3 regions of the Rhodococcus oxybenzonivorans genome follow, and region 1 is predicted to be linked to each of the others. Evidence: riboswitches for the same ligand, from Rfam matches in the RefSeq annotation. Region 1 holds a riboswitch; each other region holds the start of a gene.

Region 1 (6,444 bases):
CGATGCACCGCCACCGGCCCGAGCCACTGCCCTGGCGTCCGATCTCCGGCGTCCGTGTCGACGTCGTCGCGATCTACCCTGGCACGGATCGTGTGCAGTTCGACGCGTGCCGGAGCACCGGCGCGCACGGCTTGGTTCTCGATGCGCTCGGATCCGGCAACGCGAACCCCGGAATCGTCGAGGCGGTACGCGAATCCGTCGCGGCGGGTGTGCCGGTCGCCGTATCCACCCGCGTTCCGTTCGGGTCGATCTCCCCCACTTACGGCGGAGGTGGAGGCGGCTCCGATCTCATCGCGGCCGGGGCCCTCTTCTCGACCGACCTCAGAGCCGGACAGGCCCGCATTCTTCTCGCGGCACTGCTCGCCGACCCTGACCAGACCGGCCTGGAGAAGGAATTCGATCGCCGGTCCCGGATCGAGCTGTAGTCCGGTCAGCTCAGGTTGAACGGTTCCGGCGCACTACGCAGCTGTCCCAGCTGCCCCACCACGGTGTATGCGCCGGGACCCACCGGATCGCGCTGCGGTTCCGGTTGGGTGAGGCAATCCGGTGCGGACGTCTTGGCAGACCACTTCACCGTGAACTGAGCCTGCTCGCCGGGGGCGAGGGTGCGCAGGTCGGCCGCGGACTGCGGGAAGCAGTCGATGTTGGACCACAGCCGGACGCTGCCGTCGATCGTGTACACCAGCACCTGCTGCAGGCTGCTACCGAGGTCGCGCTGGCACGACGTGGTGCCGATGTTGGTGATGACCGTCGTGAAACTCGGCTCTTCCCCAGGAAGGTATGTCGGCTTGTCGGCAGCGACTTTGATGGCCAGGGATTGGTCCGGGCACTGGCCGGCCGCAACAGTCTGACCGCTGACCGCTGCACTCGTCGACCCGGCACTGCTCGATGCTCCACTGGTCGAGGAGCCCGAGGCACTTGCCGTGCCGGACCCTTCATCGCCGGCCGCGGCAGCTCCGCCGCCCCCACCCGAGCCGCCGGAACCACCACTCGACGGCGAACCCGAGGCAGTCGGTGAAATCGACACCGGCGTGGTCAACGACGAGCTGGCTGCCGCGGGGTCGGTCTCGGAATCGTCCCCACCGCGGAGGGAACTGATCAACCAGACCACCAAGAGCAGCACGACGATGGCGCCGCCGATCGCCAGCGCCCTGCGGCGCCAGTAAATCTCGGGGGGCAACGGTCCATTCGGTTCCAGCACGACGTCAACGGTAGTTCGGCAGCGTGCGGGTACGGCTCAGCGGGTGCGGCGTGTCGCGGTCAGTCCGTGAGCTCACCGATGTCTCCGACGGCGCCCTGCAGGTGGGTGCGGCCGTCGGACAGCTTGTACGTGACACCGGCGATGGCGCACGCGCCGCTCTCCACCTTCTCCGCGATGATGCGCGACCGCTGCATGAGCAGCGCACCGGTCTCCACCACATGGCGACCTTCGAGTTCGTCGACGGTACTGAGGCCCTCGCGGCGTCCCTTCAGGATCGACGGCGCCACACGTTCGACGATGCTGCGGATGAATCCGGGGGGGATGTTGCCGTCGTCGAGGGCGTCGAGCGTCGCCTTGACGGCGCCACAGCTGTCGTGACCGAGCACGACGATGAGCGGCACGTTGAGCACCCCGACGGCGTACTCGATCGACCCGAGAACCGCGTCGTCGAGGACGTGGCCTGCGGTGCGGACGACGAACATGTCGCCGAGCCCCTGGTCGAAGATGATCTCGGCGGCGACGCGGGAGTCTCCGCATCCGAACAGGACGGCCGTGGGGTGCTGGCCGCCGACGAGCTTCGCGCGATCGGCGACGCCCTGGCTGGGATGGAGCGAGGTGCCGTTGACGAACCGCTCGTTACCCTGGCGTAGGGACTTCCATGCAGAAACCGGGTTGGAGTTAGGCATGAGCATATTGTGCACCCCTCCTGTTGCACCGGCTCTGCGGGAGCATTACGTCGACGGAAATTCCGGTTGGCACTGCGGCGAAGGGACTTGTGAGAAGAAGTGACCGTGGACTCGTCTGCGCTGATCAGGTGGTACGACGCCGAGGCCAGGGATTTGCCGTGGCGTCGCGAGGGTGTGACCGCCTGGCACATTCTGATGAGCGAGATCATGCTGCAGCAGACACCCGTCGTCCGCGTTGCTCCCATCTGGGAGCAATGGGTGCAGCGCTGGCCCGTCCCGTCCCTGATGGCGGCGTCGAGCCAGGCCGACGTCTTGCGCGCGTGGGGAAAGCTCGGTTATCCGCGGCGAGCGCTGCGACTGCACCAGTGTTCCGAAGTGCTGGCCACCCAGCACGGTGACGTGGTCCCGAGCGACGTCGACACCCTCCTCGGGCTTCCCGGGATCGGCGCGTACACCGCTCGCGCAGTGGCGTGCTTCGCCTACGGGCAGCGTGTCCCCGTCGTCGACACCAATGTTCGACGGGTGGTGGCGCGCGCTGTGCACGGCAACGCGGAGCCCGGCAACCCGTCGACGGTGCGCGACCTGGCGGACGTGTCCGCGCTGCTGCCCCGGACCCGCGCCCGCGCCGCCACGTTCTCTGCGGCACTCATGGAACTCGGTGCGACGATCTGCACCGCACGCTCCCCCGAATGCTCGCGGTGTCCGCTGCCGAGTTGCGCCTGGATGGACGCTGGGCGACCAGCGCACACCGGTGAACGCAGGAAGGTGCAGAAGTTTGCGGGCACGGACCGTCAGGTTCGCGGCAAGCTCATGGCGGTGTTGCGCGACAGTTCGCGTCCGGTCGAGCGGGTTCGCCTCGACCAGGTGTGGCTCGACGACCCCGGTCAGCGTGATCGTGCTCTGCACTCGTTACTGCTCGACGGCTTGGTGGAGCAGACCGACGACGGCCTCTTCGCCCTCGCGGGTGAGGGAAGCTAGGTGCCCTCACGATCGGGCACAGACGCTGAGAAGATTGCTGGAAACCTCCACGATTGCGTCCGCAGCTGACAAACCTCTGCGCAACCGTGCGCTCAGGTCAGTTCGTGCAGGAATTCCTCGACCACTTTCCGGTACTGCTCGGGCTGATCGTCGTGGACGAGGTGCCCGGCTTCCTCGATGCGGACGTATTCGGCGTGGGGATGCCGCTCTGCCATCTTCCGCATCTGCCCCTCGGGGGTGATGGTGTACTCGCCCTCGATCAGCAGCGCCGGCACCGTGATCGAGGCCCACTGAGCCCAGAAGTGCCGGTCACCCCACTCGGCGGAGATGGCGCGGAACGTTTCGACCTCGCCATGCAGGTACCAGCCGTCGTCTCGCTGCTCGAACGAGTCGAGGAAGTACTGACCCGCGACAGGTCCGAAGTACTCGACCAAGGCCTTACGCGTCTCGAACGGTTGCGGCCAGTTCGAGATCATCGCCGCCCAGTCGTCGGCGGTACGGCCACGAAAATCAGGCGCCATGTCTTCGAGAACGAGAGCGGCGACCTTCTCCGGGAACTCGGCGGCCAGGCACCACGCGTGCAAGGCGCCCATCGAATGCCCGATGACGACCAGCGGCTCGGCGACCGGACTCAATGCCGCCGCCAGGTCTTCGACGAATGCTTCCGTCGACAGCACGGGCGGGGCGGGACGGCCGTGGCCTGCAGCGTCGAACGTGTAGACGTGGCCGTGTTCGCGCAGCCACGGAACCTGCCTGCGCCACGTCCGCGCACTGCCCATCAACCCGTGCAGCAGCAGAATCGGTCGTCCGGTGCCGCCCTCGTCGTGCAACGCACTCTCACCCACCACGACTGCGACGCTAGCGGAGTACCCTCCCCAAGCATGGCAGTGGTGAAGATCAATGCAATCGAAGTTCCCGAGGGTGCGGGCCCCGAACTGGAGAAGCGCTTCGCAGGACGCGCGCATGCCGTCGAGAATTCCCCAGGCTTTCTCGGGTTCCAGCTTCTGCGCCCGGTCAAGGGCGAGAACCGCTACTTCGTCGTCACCCAGTGGGAGAGCGAAGAGGCGTTCGAGGCGTGGCGCGACGGCCCTGCACGGGAAGCGCACGCTGGTGAGCGGCAGAAGCCGGTGGCGTCCGGCGCGTCTCTGCTCGAGTTCGAGGTGGTTCTCGACGTCTCGGCAGCGGCCGACCGTTGAGGACCTGCTCGACACAAACCTCGAGGCGAACATTGACACGGCGGCCCGCCGGGTGCGAAAGTTCGCAAGACAAAGCGATGGTTCGGCAGGAATCCGGTGCAAAACCGGAGCGGTCGCGCCACTGTAAATCGGAGTAGTCCCTCAGCTAGGCCACGGCAAGATGCGGGAACCACCTCGACAGCCAGATACTGCGGCCATCGCATGAACCTAGGGGACGCGACATCCCAGGAGGAACCATGGCACTCGTCTACGCACCCGGCGCATCGGTCGATTCGACCCGGCTCGCCGTCATCTCGTTCGCGATCGTACTTTTCGCGATGCTTGCTCTCTACCTCGTGGGATTCGACCAGGGCGCGATTTCGCGCAGTGGCATGTACATGCACGAACTGATGCATGACGGGCGCCACCTGCTGGGCCTGCCGTGCCACTGAACGAGTCGTCCGCGAACATGACACTGAGCGAGTCCTTCGGGAAGTTACTGATTCGCGGTCTGCTTGCAGGGTTGATTGCCGGAATCCTCGCCGGCGGCGTGGCATTCGTCCTCGGCGAATCGCACATCGACGCCGCCATCGCGATCGAGGAAGCGGGCAGCGCCGACCACTCGCACGGGGCGGAATCGAGTGCACCGGCTGGCCATTCGCACGACGAGGAAGAAGCCCTGGTCAGTCGCAACGGACAGCGGTTCGGTCTGTTCCTCGCGACGTCACTCGCCGGACTGGCGCTCGGGGCGATATTTGCCGTCGTCGCGCACTACGCGCGCAGGGTGACCACGCTTTCGGGTCCGGTGCTCGGTATGGTGCTCGCGTCACTCGGGTGGCTGGCGATCGAAGCCGTTCCGTTCTTCAAGTACCCGGCCAATCCGCCGGCCGTCGGCGATCCCGAGACCATCACCAGTCGCACCTGGCTGTGGCTCGCCGTGGTGGTGCTGGGTCTGCTCGCCGTGGTCGCGTCGGTATTCGCGGCGAAGGCGGTAGCTGCTCAGGAATTCCTGTCGACGCGCATCGCGGCCCCGGTGGCCGCATTCCTGGTCGTGGTCACGGTCGGATATCTGATTCTGCCTACCGTCGACGAGGTGGGCGACGACTTCCCGGCCGGCCTGCTGTGGGATTTCCGCCTCGCATCCCTCGCCACCCAGGCAACCCTCTGGCTCGCTCTCGGTCTCGTGTTCGCCTTCCTCACCGAGCGTGCCAGCCGGGCGCAGGCGCCCGCGTCGGCGAACGCCGGCTGACCCGCCTTTCAGGGCGTCAACGGAATTTGTCCCATCGGGCCGGGTCCGCCTCCAGGGCGGCCCGGTCCCAGCCACCCAGTTCGGCAGCCGCGTCGTAGGTGCTGTGCAGGAACGTCAGCAGTGCCAGATCCGGATCGTCTGCAGTTCGCACGGCCTCATACGGCAGCAAGAATTGCCGGAACTCTCCGCTGTAGAGGGCTCCGTCGGGCCCGACCGGGTAGTCGGCGAAGCCATCCGGTTCCGGGTAGGCGTACGCATAGAACGCGCCTTCGGCGCCACCACCGGGCCAGAAACCGCAGCTGCTCAGCTCGTGCGAGTAGCCCTCGACCATCACCCAGTCTCCGCAGTTCGGCGCTCCCCCAGGGTGAGTGGGCGCGGTTTTCCCGGAGAACCGGGTGCAGGCCAGGTCGAGCGCACCCCAAAAAAAGTGCACGGGACTGACCTTACCGATGAAATGCGAACGGAACTCGTGCAACACCCGGTCCGCCTGCACGAGCTGTCGCCAAAACCGGTACACCGACTCACCGTCGTACGAGCAGTGTTGGGTGTCCTCCGCGAACGGGACGGCTGGGTTCACCTCGTTGGGCCGGGCCCGAATGGTGGTCGCCACACCCAGTTCGGCCAGCGTGTCCATCGTCTCTGTGTAGAAGTCGGCCACCGACTTCGGTTCGAGGGCAACCGTCCCGCTGCCGCCCGTGCTCGTGCGGATCACCAGTCGATGGTCGGCGAAGTCGAATTCGATATCGAAGCAGTCGGTGCCGTACGGGACTGTCGACGTCGTGAGACCGCGGGGGCTGACGTACAGCGGGACCTGCCACCAGTGGTTGATCAACGGTGCGTGGGCCAAGCGGATCTTCCCGACTATCTGCGTCCACATGTGCAGGGTGTCCCGTGTCGAGGTCCAGTCCTCCACTTTCAACGCAGCCCATGTGTCTCTGGATCGTGTCTGCTCGCGCACAGTGCCTCCCTGCCGATGACGTGCATTTCAATGTGCTCTTCGGCCAAGGCGATGGCAAGCGCGTCGCACCGACACCCGGGTAGGGGCGGACCCCACTGCGCGGACACCGGAGTCGTCAGTCCACCGACGCTGCGCTCGCCTGTGTCAGCAGCTGAAGAAACACATCTTTCGGTTGAGCACCCGACACCGCGATTCGG
Region 2 (6,444 bases), 3.2 Mb from region 1:
GGAAGCGGGGAACGTTCATGCCGAGCGCGGCCGCTCCGTCGTCCCCGGTCTGCAGCACGTCGATCCGGCGGGCACTCCACAGCATGGCAGTGCCGACCGTCGCGAGCGCCGACACGGGAAAAATCATCGTCGACCAGCGCGCGTCACCGAATCCGCCTGCGAGCCAATGCATCACCGAACCGAGTTGCCGTTCGTCGGCGAGCACGAGGAGCGAGAAGGTGATCAGCGCCGAGAAGACCTGTGCCAGCGCGACACCGACGAGGATGATCGCAGTGGGTTGCGGATACCGTCCGCCGATTGCCAGCGACAGGAACAACGGCACCATCGCGCCGACGAACGCCGCCACGGGAACGGTGAAGACCCCGAGCATTCCGGCGCCGAACCCGAGCACCGTCACGATCACCACACCGAAACCGGCACCCGAGGACACGCCGAGCAGGTATGGGTCGGCCAGCGGGTTGCGGGTCACGAGCTGCGCCACCGCACCGGACAGTGCCAGCGCGGCGCCCACCGTCGCCGCGGTCAATGCCCGCGGCAGACGAGAACCGACGACGATGGATTCCCGTGCCTGCGACCACCAGACGTCGAACACACCGGGCAGCATCCGGTTCACCACGATCGCCCAGACGTCACCCACCGGTATGCGCACCGAACCGAACGACACGGCGAGCCCGATCACGAACAGCGTGGTCAGCACCAGAAGTACGATCAGCCCGGCAAATCCGAGAGGGGAACGAGCTGAGGGCGAGGATGGGCGCACCTCGGTCCGTTCGGTGAGCGCCGTCATCGCGTGGAGAAGGCGCCGGGATGGACGGCGCGCGCGATGGTCTCGACCGACCGCACGAGACGCGGGCTCTCGAAGAAGTCGTCGAGCGGTACGACGACGAAGCGGCCTGCCTTCACGGCAGGGGTCGCCGACATGATCGGGTGTGCGGTCAGGAAGTCGATCTTGTGCTGCGCACTCGTCGCGCCGTAGTCGAGGACGACGATCACCTCGGGACTGCGTTCTCCGACAATCTCCCAGGTGGCCGTCGAAAACGGTTTCTGCCCCTCGGAAAAGATGTTCGCGGCACCCGCATGGTCCGCGATGAGCTGACCGATTCCGACACCGCCGACAGTCAGCGGGACGTTCTCGCCGGAATCGTAGAAGAACACCGGGACGGCGGTACTGCCCGCAAGTGTCGCGCGCACGGACTGCAATCCGGACGTCACTCGGTCGCTGATCGCATGCGCCCTGTCCGGAACTGCGAGGATTTCGCCCAGCTGTGTGAAGTCGTCCCGCAGCAGAGCGATGTCGGGGAAGCCCTGCCCGCAGTACTCGGAGAACAGGAATGTAGGAATGCCGTGCTCGGCGAGGAACTCTCGTGAACGCCCCTCCTTCTCGTCGAATGCGCTCCGCATTCCCCCCACCACCAGGTCTGGCTCGAGGTCGAGCAACTGCTCTCGCGTCGGATACTCCTTCGACCGATGCGGGATCTTCGCGAATTCCTCGGCGAATGGGGGTAGCGGGGTGGCGTCGCCGTACCCGGTGCCGACGATACGGTCGCCGACACCCATCTCGATCAGAACCTCGGTGACGTGATCGTTCATGCTGACGATGCGCTGGGGTGGTGCATCGAAGCTCTGCGTGAGCGAACAGTTGGTGATCGTCACCGCGGCGGTAAACGACTCGGCGGAAGTAGTGCCCGGGCCAGGTTCCCCACGCGAGCAGGCGGCAGCGAGCAGCACTGCCACGGCGGCGGTGAGCAATCCGAACCTTCGGAACAACGGACGGTGCATGTAAACCTCATTGCGGCTCAGAGCCACGAATGAAAGTCGTGCAGGTCACTCCACGACCGGAGTCGCAGTGCGCCTGCGGGACTCCGCTTCGTAGACCACGACGAATGGATGTCGCACACCACACACCGGGTAATCGGGCTCGCCACCGGAAAATACTCCGATGGCCCACCGTTGCGGGTCAGCGCCGGATTCGGACCGGCTTCCCCCATGTGTGTGGCTGCACGTGCACATCCGAGTATGCATCATGGCGCGGGAGCCGGATCACACCACCGCCGCTCACCGCCGCACGCGCACTACAGTCGGCAGTCGCACAATGCCGACCACGACCCGGAGATGACGCATGACACGTTGGGCCTCGACTGTTGTTTCCCGGCGATGGTGGATTCTGGTGCTTGCCGTGGCCGCCGTACTGGTGAGCGGCGTCTGGGGTACGGGGGTGTTCGCGAAATTGGGCTCGGGCGGCTACACCGACCCGGGCAGCGAGTCCGCTGAAGTGGCGAGGATCGTCGAGGCCAACCTGGGTCCGCAGACCGCGGACATCATCGTCGTCTACACCGCGCCCGAAGGGAGAACGCTCGACGACATCGGTCCCGAGGTGACGGCCGATCTCGAACGGTTCGCCGCCGAGGTCCCCACGCACAAGATCACCTCATACTGGACCGCGGACACCACGACGAAGCAGCGGATGGTGTCGGAGGACGGCACCAAGGCGTCGGCCGCGGTCACCGTCGACCCCGAAGCCGGAATCACGGTGGCCGCCTTCGACGGCCTGCTACCCAAGCTCGAAGTCGAGGGCATCGACACCGAATTCGCGGGCAACTCGGTGGTGGGTGTGGCTTTCAACAACCGGCTCCAGCAGGATCTGGTGCTGGCGGAGGCGATTGCGCTTCCCATCACACTGGTCCTGCTGGTCTTCCTCTTCGGCGGCGTGGTCGCCGCGGCCGTACCCGTCTTCGTCGGACTGCTCTCCATCTTCAGCGCGCTGGCCACCCTTCGGGTGCTCACCCTGTTCACCGACGTCAACTCCTTCGCGATCAATGTCGCCTCTCTGCTCGGTCTCGGGTTGGCAATCGACTACGGGCTCTTCGTCGTCGGACGTTTCCGTGAAGAACTGGAGTCGGGCGCCGACACTGCCGAGGCCACCCGGCGCACCGTGCTCACGGCCGGCCGCACCGTTCTGTTCTCCGGACTGCTGCTGGTGTGCGCCTTCTCGGGCATGCTCGTGTTTCCCCAGGACGTCATCGCATCGCTGGGATTCGGTGCCATGGCCGCGGTCGCGAGTGCGGCGCTGCTGTCCCTGACCGCCGTCCCCGCTCTCCTCGCGATCCTCGGCCCACGCATCAACGCAGGGAGCTGGCGCAAGGACGCAGCCCAGCGCAGCGAAGCGAGGGCCCGCACGTTCTGGGGGTCCGTCGTCACGTGGGTGATGCGCAGGCCGGCCGCGATCGCAGTCGGAATCGTCGCCGGACTTCTCGTTCTGGCAGCTCCCCTACTCAGCGCCTCCCTCGGAGAGGTCACGTACACCGCGCTCCCCGAGGACGACCCTGCCCGCATCGCCACCGACACACTTACCCAGGAGTTCCCGACGACGGGCAACGGAGCCACCCTGATTCTGCGGGGCACGGACGGCAGCGGACCGACTGCCGCGGACGGTGCCGCCGTCGCCGAACAGGCCGGACAGGTCGAGGGCATCGGTGCGGCCACTGTGGTGGCGTCGAACGGTGAACTGGTCGCCGTCCAGGCGGTATACGCGGAGGGCGTCGACAGCGACGACCAGAGTGGTGCGGTCGCGGCTCTGCGAGACATCGCAGTACCGGAAGGGACCGAACTCCTCGTCGGTGGTGGACAGGCCACTGTCGACGACAGCAACGCGGCGATCGTCCGCTGGCTGCCCGCGATGGTGGCGATCATGGTGCTGTCGACGCTGGTGCTGCTGTTCCTGGCGTTCGGCTCGGTGGTCCTGCCGCTCAAGGCGGTGGCCATGGCGGGACTGAGCCTGGCCGCCACCTTCGGTGTCCTGACCTGGATCTTCCAGCTCGGCCACGGCGCGAGCCTGCTCGGGGTCAGTCCGGCACCGCTCGAGGCGACGTTCGTCGTCCTGATCCTCGCGGTCGTGTTCGGCTTGTCCACCGACTACGAGGTGTTCCTGATGTCACGGATGGTGGAGGCGCACGCGGCGGGGGCGACCACGGAGGAAGCGGTGCGGTTCGGAACGGAGCGCACGGGGCGGATCGTGACCGCGGCCGCTCTGCTGCTCGTCGTGGTCACCGGAGCATTTACCGTGTCCGGCCTGTCGATCATGCGGTTCCTCGGAGTGGGCATGATCGTGGCACTGCTCGTGGACGCCACCGTGGTGCGCATGTTGCTCGTGCCGTCGCTGGTGAAGCTGATGGGTCCGGCCAACTGGTGGGCTCCGGCGTGGATGACGAAGGTCCATTCCAAGGTCGGAATCCGTCACTAGTGCATCATCTTACTTCGGAGTAAGTTCGGGGAATGGCCACCTACCTCGTCACGGGCGGAACCGGATTTCTGGGTCGACACGTCCTGCCTCTGATCCTCGACCGCGATGACACAGCAGAGATACACGTCCTCGTCCGCCCCTCCTCGCTCACCACACTCGACGCCCTCACCGAAAGCATGCCCGGCGGCGATCGTGTGCATCCTCTGATCGGGGACCTGACCGAGCCCGGCCTCGGCCTCGCCGCGGTGCCGGCGGCCCAGCACGTTCTGCACCTCGGCGCGATCTACGACCTCACCGTCGGCGACGAGCAGGCGTCGACCAATGTCGACGGCACGCGCGCGGTGGCCACCCTCGCGACAGAGCTGGGCGCAACCCTCCATCACGTGTCGTCGATTGCGGTCGCGGGCGATTACGCGGGCACCTTCGCCGAGTCGGATTTCGATCGGGGACAGAGTTTTCCGACGCCCTACCACCGCACGAAGTTCGAGGCGGAGAAGATCGTTCGCGACAGCGAGGGACTGCGCTGGCGGATCTACCGCCCGGCCGTGGTGGTCGGCAATTCGGTCACCGGTGAGATGGACAAGATCGACGGACCGTACTACCTGTTCCCCGCCATCTCCGCTCTCGCCAAGCTCCCGGCCGCACTCCCGGTGGCTGTCCCCGACATCGGATCGACCAACGTCGTTCCCGTGGACTATGTGGCGGCGGCCATCGTGGAGCTGATGTCGGCACCGGACCGCGACGGTCAGGTGTTCCACCTGGTCAATCCTCGCCCACAGTCGGTCCGTGAGATCTACGCGGGGCTCGCCAAGGCCGCCGGTGCCCCGCGCCCGGCGGCGAGCCTGCCCGGCAGACTGGTCCGCCCCTTTCTGGCACCTACCCCGGACTCGACTCTCGACACGGGCCGCAAGTTGGTCCTCGACGGGCTCGGCATCCCGCCCGTGCTCGTGGCGAACATGACGCTGCCTACCGCCTTCGTCAACGAAGCAACGCGAAAGGCTCTGCAGGGTACGGGAATCGAGGTTCCGCCCTTCGCCTCCTACACGAAGGCGCTGTGGACCTACTGGCAGAACCATCTCGATCCCCATCGGGCGCGCCGCTCCCACCCCGGCGGACCGCTCGTGGGACGGCACGTCGTCATCACCGGGGCCTCCTCCGGGATCGGTCGCAGCGCGGCGATCGCCGTGGCCCGCAAGGGCGCGAAAGTTCTTCTCCTCGCGAGACGTACCGAGGAACTCGAGGCCGTGGTCGCGGAGATTCGCGCGGCGGGCGGTGCGGGGTTCGGATATCCGTGCGACATCACCGACGAGACGTCGGTCGAACGCACGGTCGCGGCGATTCTCGCCGAGCACGGTCACGTGGACATGCTGGTCAACAATGCCGGCCGGTCGATCCGGCGGGGCCTCTACCGCTCGACCGAGCGGTTCCACGACTTCGAACGCACGATGGCCGTCAACTACTTCGGTGCCGTTCGACTCGTCCTCGCGTTCCTTCCGCAGATGCGTGAACGCCGGTTCGGGCACATCGTCAACATCAGCAGCGCCGGGGTCCAGGGGGCAACGCCGCGATTCGCCGCCTACGTCGCCAGCAAGGCGGCGCTCGACGGGTTCACCGATGTGGCCGCCGCTGAAACACTGTCGGACGGGATCACGTACACCACCATCCACATGCCACTCGTCGAGACGCCGATGATCGCACCGACCGGCAACTACAACGTCGGACCCATCACCTCACCGGAGAAGGCGGCGGCCATGGTGGTCCGGGCCCTGGTCGAGCGGCCGAAGCGCATCGATGTCCCCAGCGGCACTCTCGGGGAACTCGGCAGTATGTTCGCGCCTGCCGTCAAAGACCGGGTGATGCATCAGATGTATCGCATGTTCCCCGACTCGCCGGCGGCCAAGGGACAGAGCGTCACCGAGAGGACACCCGAACCGCCACGAACCGACGAGGCACGCGCGCACAGGTCGACACCGTGGGGACGCGCCGCCCGAAAGGTCGGCAGGCTGGTACCCGGCGCCCATTGGTGAGCGCACTCGGTCAGCCCAGCGGGCGTACCCCGGTGGCGACGACGGGACGAACCGGTTTCGGTGCGGCTCCGCAACTTGGCGGCCTGGGCGCGAGTTCCCGCTCCTCCACATCGACGGACCACCGGCGTCCGTCGATGTGGGTGACCACCGACGCCCCGTCCACCGCCAGCTCGTTCG
Region 3 (6,444 bases), 2.1 Mb from region 1:
TGACGTCCCGGTGAGCGCGCGCACCGTCGCGACCATGCCACCGTGATACTGGAAATAGTCGTCGGCATCGGCGATGTCGTGCTCGCGGGTGTCGGTGTTCTTCGCGGCCACGGTGATTCGCCGGTACGCCGCACGCATGTCGTCGGCGGCGGGGGCGCCGTCGAGTCCGCGTCCGTAGGCGAAACCGCCCCAGGTGGTGTACACCTCGGCGAGATCGGCGTCGCCGCGCCAGCTCTTGGAGTCGATCAGCTGCAGTAGTCCGGCGCCGTAGGTTCCGGGTTTCGACCCGAAGATGCGGGTGGTCGCGCGCCGCTCGTCACCGTGGTCCGCCAGATCCGCCTGCGCGTGCGCGCGCACGAAGTTGCTCTCCGCCGGTTCGTCCAGCGCGGCGACGAGCCGGACCGCGTCATCGAGCAGGGCCAGCACGTGCGGGAACGCGTCACGGAAGAAGCCACTGATCCGCACGGTCACGTCGATGCGCGGGCGGCCCAGCTCCGCGAGGTCGATCACTTCGAGGCTCACCACCCGGCGGCTGGCCTCGTCCCACACCGGCCGCACACCGAGCAGCGCGAACACCTCGGCGATGTCGTCGCCGGACGTACGCATCGCGGAGGTGCCCCACACCGACAGCCCCACCGACCGCGGCCAGTCCCCGTGGTCGGCTCGGTACCGCTCGAGAAGCGAGTCGGCCATCGCCTGCCCGGTTTCCCAGGCAAGCCGCGACGGCACGGCCTTCGGGTCGACGGAGTAGAAGTTGCGGCCCGTCGGAAGCACGTTGATGAGCCCGCGCAGCGGTGAACCGCTCGGCCCGGCGGCGATGAATCCACCGTCCAGGGCGTGCAGAACCTGCGCGATCTCGTTGTCGGTTTCCCGGAGTCGGGGCACCACCTCGGTGGCGGCGAACCGAAGGATCTTCGCGACCGTGGCGTCCTCGGTCAGCGAGTCGGCTGCTTCGGGCCGCCAATCGGCGTCGGCCATGCCCCGCACGAGCGCGTGGGCCTGGGCCTCGACGTCGTCCACGCGGGTGCGCGATTCGTCGCCGTCCTCGCTGAGTCCGAGGGCCTCCCGCAAACCGGGAACATTCTGCTCGCCGCCCCACATCTGCCGGGCACGGAGCATGGCGAGAATCAACTCCGCCTCGGCGTCGCCGCGTGGCGCCTGCCCCAGCACGTGCAGCCCGTCCCGGATCTGGACGTCCTTGATCTCGCACAGCCAGCCGTCGACGTGCAGCAGCATGTCGTCGAACACGTCTTCGTCGGGTCGTTCCTCGAGCCCGAGGTCGTGGTCCATCTTGGCGGCCCGCATCAGCGTCCAGATCTGCTGGCGGATGGCCGGCAGCTTCGACGGGTCGAGGGCGGAGATGTTGGAGTGCTCGTCCAGGAGCTGTTCGAGCCGGGAGATGTCGCCGTAGCTCTCGGCGCGGGCCATCGGCGGAATCAGGTGATCGACCAGGGTGGCGTGCGCACGCCGTTTGGCCTGTGTGCCCTCGCCGGGATCGTTGACCAGGAACGGGTAGATGAGCGGGAGGTCGCCGAGGGCGGCGTCGGTGCCGCACGACGCCGACATGCCGAGGGTCTTGCCGGGCAGCCATTCGAGGTTGCCGTGCTTGCCGAGGTGCACCACCGCGTCGGCGCCGAAACCACCGTCCGCGGTCTGCGCGGCGATCCAGCGGTAGGCGGCGAGGTAGTGGTGGCTCGGCGGCAGGTCCGGGTCGTGGTAGATGGCCACCGGCTTCTCCCCGAAACCGCGGGGCGGCTGCACCATGAGCACCAGGTTGCCGAACTGCATTGCGGCGATGACGATTTCACCGTCGGGGTCCTGGGAGCGGTCGACGTACAATTCGCCCGGTGCCGGGCCCCAGTGTTCCTCGACCCCGTCGCGCAGGTCCGCGGGCAACGCCGAGAACCATTCCCGGTAGCGGGCGGCGGAAATGCGGATCGGATTGCCCTCGAGCTGCTCGGCCGTCAACCAGTCGGGGTCCTGGCCGCCCGCGGCGATCAGGGCGTGGATGAGCGCGTCCCCGTCCTGCGCGGCGAGACCGGGCACCGCGTCCGGGCCGTCGTCCGGGCCGAGGTCGTACCCGGCCGCCCGCATGTCGGTGAGCAGGCGGATCGCGCTCGCGGGGGTGTCGAGACCGACCGCGTTGCCGATCCGCGCGTGCTTGGTGGGATACGCCGACAGCATCAGGGCTATGCGACGTTCGGACGCCGGAATATGGCGCAGGCGGGCGTGCCGGACGGCGATACCGGCCACCCGGGATGCCCGTTCGGCGTCGGGCACATACGTGGACAGCCCGTCCGCGTCGATCTCCTTGAACGAGAACGGCACCGTGATGAGGCGTCCGTCGAACTCGGGCACCGCGACCTGGGTGGCGACGTCGAGCGGGGAGAGTCCGTCGTCGTTGGACTCCCACGACTCCCGGCTGCTCGTCAGGCACAGCCCCTGCAGGATCGGCACGTCCAACGCGGCGAGCGCGGCGACATCCCACGCTTCGTCGTCGCCGCCGGCGGACGCACCGGCGGGCTTGGTGCCGCCTGCGGCGAGCACGGTAACCACCATGGCGTCGGCGCGGCGCAGCGTCTGCAGCAGCTCGGGCTCGGCGGTGCGCAGCGACGCGCAGTAGATCGGCAGCGGGTTGCCCCCGGCAGCATCGATCGCGGCGCACAGCGCCTCGATGTAGCGGGTGTTCCCCGCCAGGTGCTGGGCTCGGTAATAGAGCACGGCGATGGTGGGGCGCTGCGCTTCGGGCTCGACGGCGAACGGGGCCAGACCCCAGCTCGGCAGATGCACGGGCGCCTCGAAACCGTGACCGGTGAGCAGGACCGTGTCGGACAGGAAGTGGTGCAGTTGGGCGAGGTTGTCGGCTCCGCCCTCGGCCAGATAGTTGTGCGCCTCCGCGGCGACGCCGGCGGTCACCGTCGAGCACTCCATCAACTCGGCGTCGGGAGCGTGCTCACCGCCCAGGACCACCACCGGCAGGCCACTGGCCAGCACCGCGTCGAGCCCGTCCTCCCACGCCCGGCGGCCACCGAGAATCCGGACCACGACGAGGTCTACGCCCGCGAGCAGTCCCGGCAGGTCCTCCTCGACCAGCAACCGTGCCGGGTTGGCCCAGCGGTAGTCCGCTTTGCTGGCACGTGCGCTGAGCAGGTCGGTGTCGGAGGTGGAGAGCAGCAGGATCACAGGTGGAGCCTTCCTGGGGTGTCGCGCCCCGTGGCGGTGGTTGCCGAAAACCGGGTCGGTTTCGGAACCGTGGGTCAACAGGACGGCAGGTGAGGGTCTGGCTCGCCCACCGGGTTCGGCGAGCTCACAGTGGCGCGACCGCACCGGAATTGCACCGGCTTCCTCTCCTGCTGCCGCAAGTGCTCGTGATGCTACCGGGCGGCCGACGTAACCTGGGACCATGGTCGCCCCTCGTTCCCGCCCCGACGCCTGCCCGGGGGCGCTGCAGGTCCATCAGGCCGCCGACGGTCCGCTCGCCCGCGTGCGGTTGCCCGGTGGTGTTCTCACGCCCGCGCAGCTGCAGGTGCTCGCGGAGTCGGCCCGCGACCTCGGGAACGGGGAGATCGGACTGACCTCCCGCGGCAACGTGCAGCTTCGCGCCGTCGGCGATCCCCCGGAGTTCGCGAGGAGGCTCGCAGACACCGGCCTGCTGCCCTCGCACACCCACGAACGGGTACGCAACATCCTCGCCTCGCCGTTGACGGGTCGCATCGGTGGCGTCGCCGACCTGCGGGACGTGGTCGACGAACTCGACCGGAGTTTGTGCGCCGACACCGCGCTGGCCGACCTCCCCGGCCGTGTCCTCTTCACCCTCGACGACGGCCGCGGTGACGTGTCCGCGCTCGGCGGCGATTTCGGTATACACGCGGTGAGCGAGACCGAGGTGGCGTTGGTGCTGGCCGGCCGCGACAGCGGGGCCCGGATTTCCGCGACCGAGTCGGTGCACGTGCTGCTCGACGCGGCCCGCACCTTCCTCGGCCTGCGCGACGGGCAGTGGCGGCTGTCCGAGATCGACGACGGCGTCGAACGGACCCTTACCGCCCTAGCCCTTGCGCCCACCGCACAACCGGTGACCGGGTTCGCCGAGCACCGGCCCCCGATCGGGTGGCTGGATCAGCCGGACGGCACCGTCACGCTCGGCGGCGGCCTCGCGTTCGGGGTCCTCGACTCGAGGATGGCGGAGTTCCTCGCCGCGGTGGATAAACCAGTGATCGTCACCCCGTGGAGGTCGGTGCTGCTGTGCGATCTCGACGAGTGGTCCGCCGAGCAGGTGGTCCGTGTCCTCGCACCGATGGGCCTGATCTTCGACGAGAACTCCCCCTGGTTGAACGTCACTGCCTGCACGGGCAGGCCGGGCTGTGACAAGGCGCTCGCCGACGTGCGCACCGACGCCCGCGACGCCGTTCTCGGGGGCGAGCTCCCCGTCGCCGGGAGGCAACACTGGTCGGGTTGCGACCGCTGTTGCGGGCGTCCCAAGGGTGAGGTGACCGATGTCGTTGCGACCGCAACCGGTTACCGGGTGGACCACCGCTGACAGCACTGCCTCTATCGTGAGGCCATGATCGAGTACATCCGAGACGGCGCAGAGATCTACCGCCAGTCCTTCGCCACGATTCGCGCCGAAGCAGATCTCAGCGCCTTCCCCGCGGACGTCTCGCAGGCCGTGGTCCGCATGATCCATGCGAGCGGCCAGGTCGATCTGGTGGACGACGTCGCATTCACCCCTGGTGTCGTCAAAGCCGCGCGGGAGGCTCTCGCAAATGGCGCCCCGATCTTCTGCGATGCGCAGATGGTGGCGGCCGGCGTCACCCGCAAGCGACTGCCCGCGGACAACGAAGTGGTGTGCACGCTCCGCGACCCCCGGGTCCCTGTCCTGGCCACGCAGATCGGGAATACCCGGTCGGCCGCCGCGCTGGAGTTGTGGGGCAGCAAACTCGAGGGCGCCGTCGTCGCGATCGGGAACGCCCCGACCGCCCTCTTCTACCTGCTCCACATGATCGAGTCGGGCGCGCCGCGGCCCGCTGCCGTGATCGGTGGTCCCGTCGGTTTCATCGGCGCGGCCGAATCGAAAGAGGCACTGATCGAGCATCCCAGCGGCCTCGACTACCTGGTGGTGCGCGGCAGGCGGGGTGGCAGTGCCATCACTGCGGCCGCCCTGAACGCGATTGCGAGTGAAGTGGAATGAGCGCCGAGACGAGTGCGCACGGCAAACTGTGGGGAGTCGGAATCGGTCCGGGCGATCCCGAACTGATGACGGTCAAGGCGGCGCGGGTCATCGCCGAGGCCGACGTGGTGGCGTTCCACAGCGCCCGGCACGGCAAAAGTATCTCCCGCGGCGTCGCGGCCCCGTACATGCGTGAGGACCAGATCGAGGAGCACCTCGTCTACCCCGTCACCACCGAGACGATCGATCATCCCGGCGGCTATCAGGGGGCGATGGACGAGTTCTACGAGGACGCGTCGGGGCGGCTCGCCGCGCATCTCGAGGCCGGTCGTTCGGTCGCGCTGCTGGCCGCGGGTGATCCGCTGTTCTACAGCTCGTACATGCACATGCACAAAAGGTTGGCGCAGCGGTTCGACGCCGAGGTGATTCCCGGTGTGACTGCCGTGAGCGCCGCCTCGGCCGCCCTGGCCATGCCGCTGGTCGAGGGTGAGGAAGTGCTCACCGTCCTGCCCGGAACGTTGCCGCAGGCGGAGCTGACCCGACGCCTCCGCGAGACCGACGCCGCAGCGATCCTCAAGCTCGGCCGCACCTATCCGGCGGTCCGCCAGGCGCTGAAAGATTCCGGCCGCATCGACGAGGCCTGGTATGTCGAACGGGCCAGCACCGACCGGGAACGGATCGCCTCCGCAGACGAGGTTTCCGACAGCGACGTGCCCTACTTCTCGATCGCCGTGATCCCGAGCCCGTCCACCAGCCGCGGGGACACCACAGCACCCACCGGCGAACTCGTCGTCGTCGGACTGGGCCCGGGCGATCAGGCCTGGACCACCCCCGAGGTGCAGTACGAGTTGTCCCTCGCCACCGATGTCGTCGGCTACGGTCCGTACATCGACAGGGTGCCCGAGCGGCCCGGTCAACGCCGGCATGCCAGCGACAACCGCGTCGAGGCCGAACGCGCGGCGATGGCGCTCGACCTGGCCAAGAACGGTGCCCGGGTGGCCGTGGTGTCCTCCGGTGACCCGGGGGTGTTCGCCATGGCCGCGGCCGTGCTCGAGGTGGCTGCCGAGGACCAGTGGCGTGACGTTCCCGTCCGCGTGCTCCCCGGCATGACCGCCGCCAACGCGGTGGCGAGCCGTGTCGGTGCTCCCCTCGGCCACGACTACGCCGTCCTGTCCCTGTCGGACCGGCTGAAGCCGTGGGACATCGTCGCGCAACGTATTTCCGCCGTCGCGAGCGCCGACATGGCGTTCGCCGTCTACAACCCGGCGTCGAAATCA

Evidence for each region. A riboswitch is a leader RNA that binds a small molecule or an ion and turns the genes downstream of it on or off. The one in region 1 is predicted to bind cobalamin.
Region 2: linked by a shared signal. The riboswitch ahead of CBI38_RS19760 (ABC transporter substrate-binding protein) and the one ahead of CBI38_RS03765 (CbtB domain-containing protein) in region 1 are both predicted to bind cobalamin.
Region 3: linked by a shared signal. The riboswitch ahead of cobN (cobaltochelatase subunit CobN) and the one ahead of CBI38_RS03765 (CbtB domain-containing protein) in region 1 are both predicted to bind cobalamin.

Annotation. Positions count from the first base shown of each region.
Region 1 covers NZ_CP021354.1:760,627-767,070, reverse strand. The annotation lists gene CBI38_RS03795 (asparaginase) at 1-425, shown strand, start outside; gene CBI38_RS03790 (hypothetical protein) at 431-1,201, opposite strand; gene CBI38_RS03785 (carbonic anhydrase) at 1,261-1,887, opposite strand; gene CBI38_RS03780 (HhH-GPD family protein) at 1,987-2,865, shown strand; gene CBI38_RS03775 (alpha/beta fold hydrolase) at 2,958-3,713, opposite strand; gene mhuD (mycobilin-forming heme oxygenase MhuD) at 3,747-4,061, shown strand; cobalamin riboswitch at 4,123-4,274, shown strand; gene CBI38_RS03765 (CbtB domain-containing protein) at 4,298-4,492, shown strand; gene CBI38_RS03760 (CbtA family protein) at 4,510-5,289, shown strand; gene CBI38_RS03755 (DUF5996 family protein) at 5,306-6,247, opposite strand; gene CBI38_RS03750 (DsbA family oxidoreductase) at 6,363-6,444, opposite strand, start outside.
Region 2 covers NZ_CP021354.1:4,181,627-4,188,070, forward strand. The annotation lists gene CBI38_RS19755 (FecCD family ABC transporter permease) at 1-787, opposite strand, end outside; gene CBI38_RS19760 (ABC transporter substrate-binding protein) at 784-1,779, opposite strand; cobalamin riboswitch at 1,887-2,034, opposite strand; gene CBI38_RS19765 (MMPL family transporter) at 2,120-4,240, shown strand; gene CBI38_RS19770 (SDR family oxidoreductase) at 4,273-6,267, shown strand; gene CBI38_RS19775 (sucrase ferredoxin) at 6,278-6,444, opposite strand, start outside.
Region 3 covers NZ_CP021354.1:2,891,381-2,897,824, reverse strand. The annotation lists gene cobN (cobaltochelatase subunit CobN) at 1-3,183, opposite strand, end outside; cobalamin riboswitch at 3,255-3,397, opposite strand; gene cobG (precorrin-3B synthase) at 3,404-4,537, shown strand; gene CBI38_RS13790 (precorrin-8X methylmutase) at 4,562-5,188, shown strand; gene CBI38_RS13785 (precorrin-2 C(20)-methyltransferase) at 5,185-6,444, shown strand, end outside.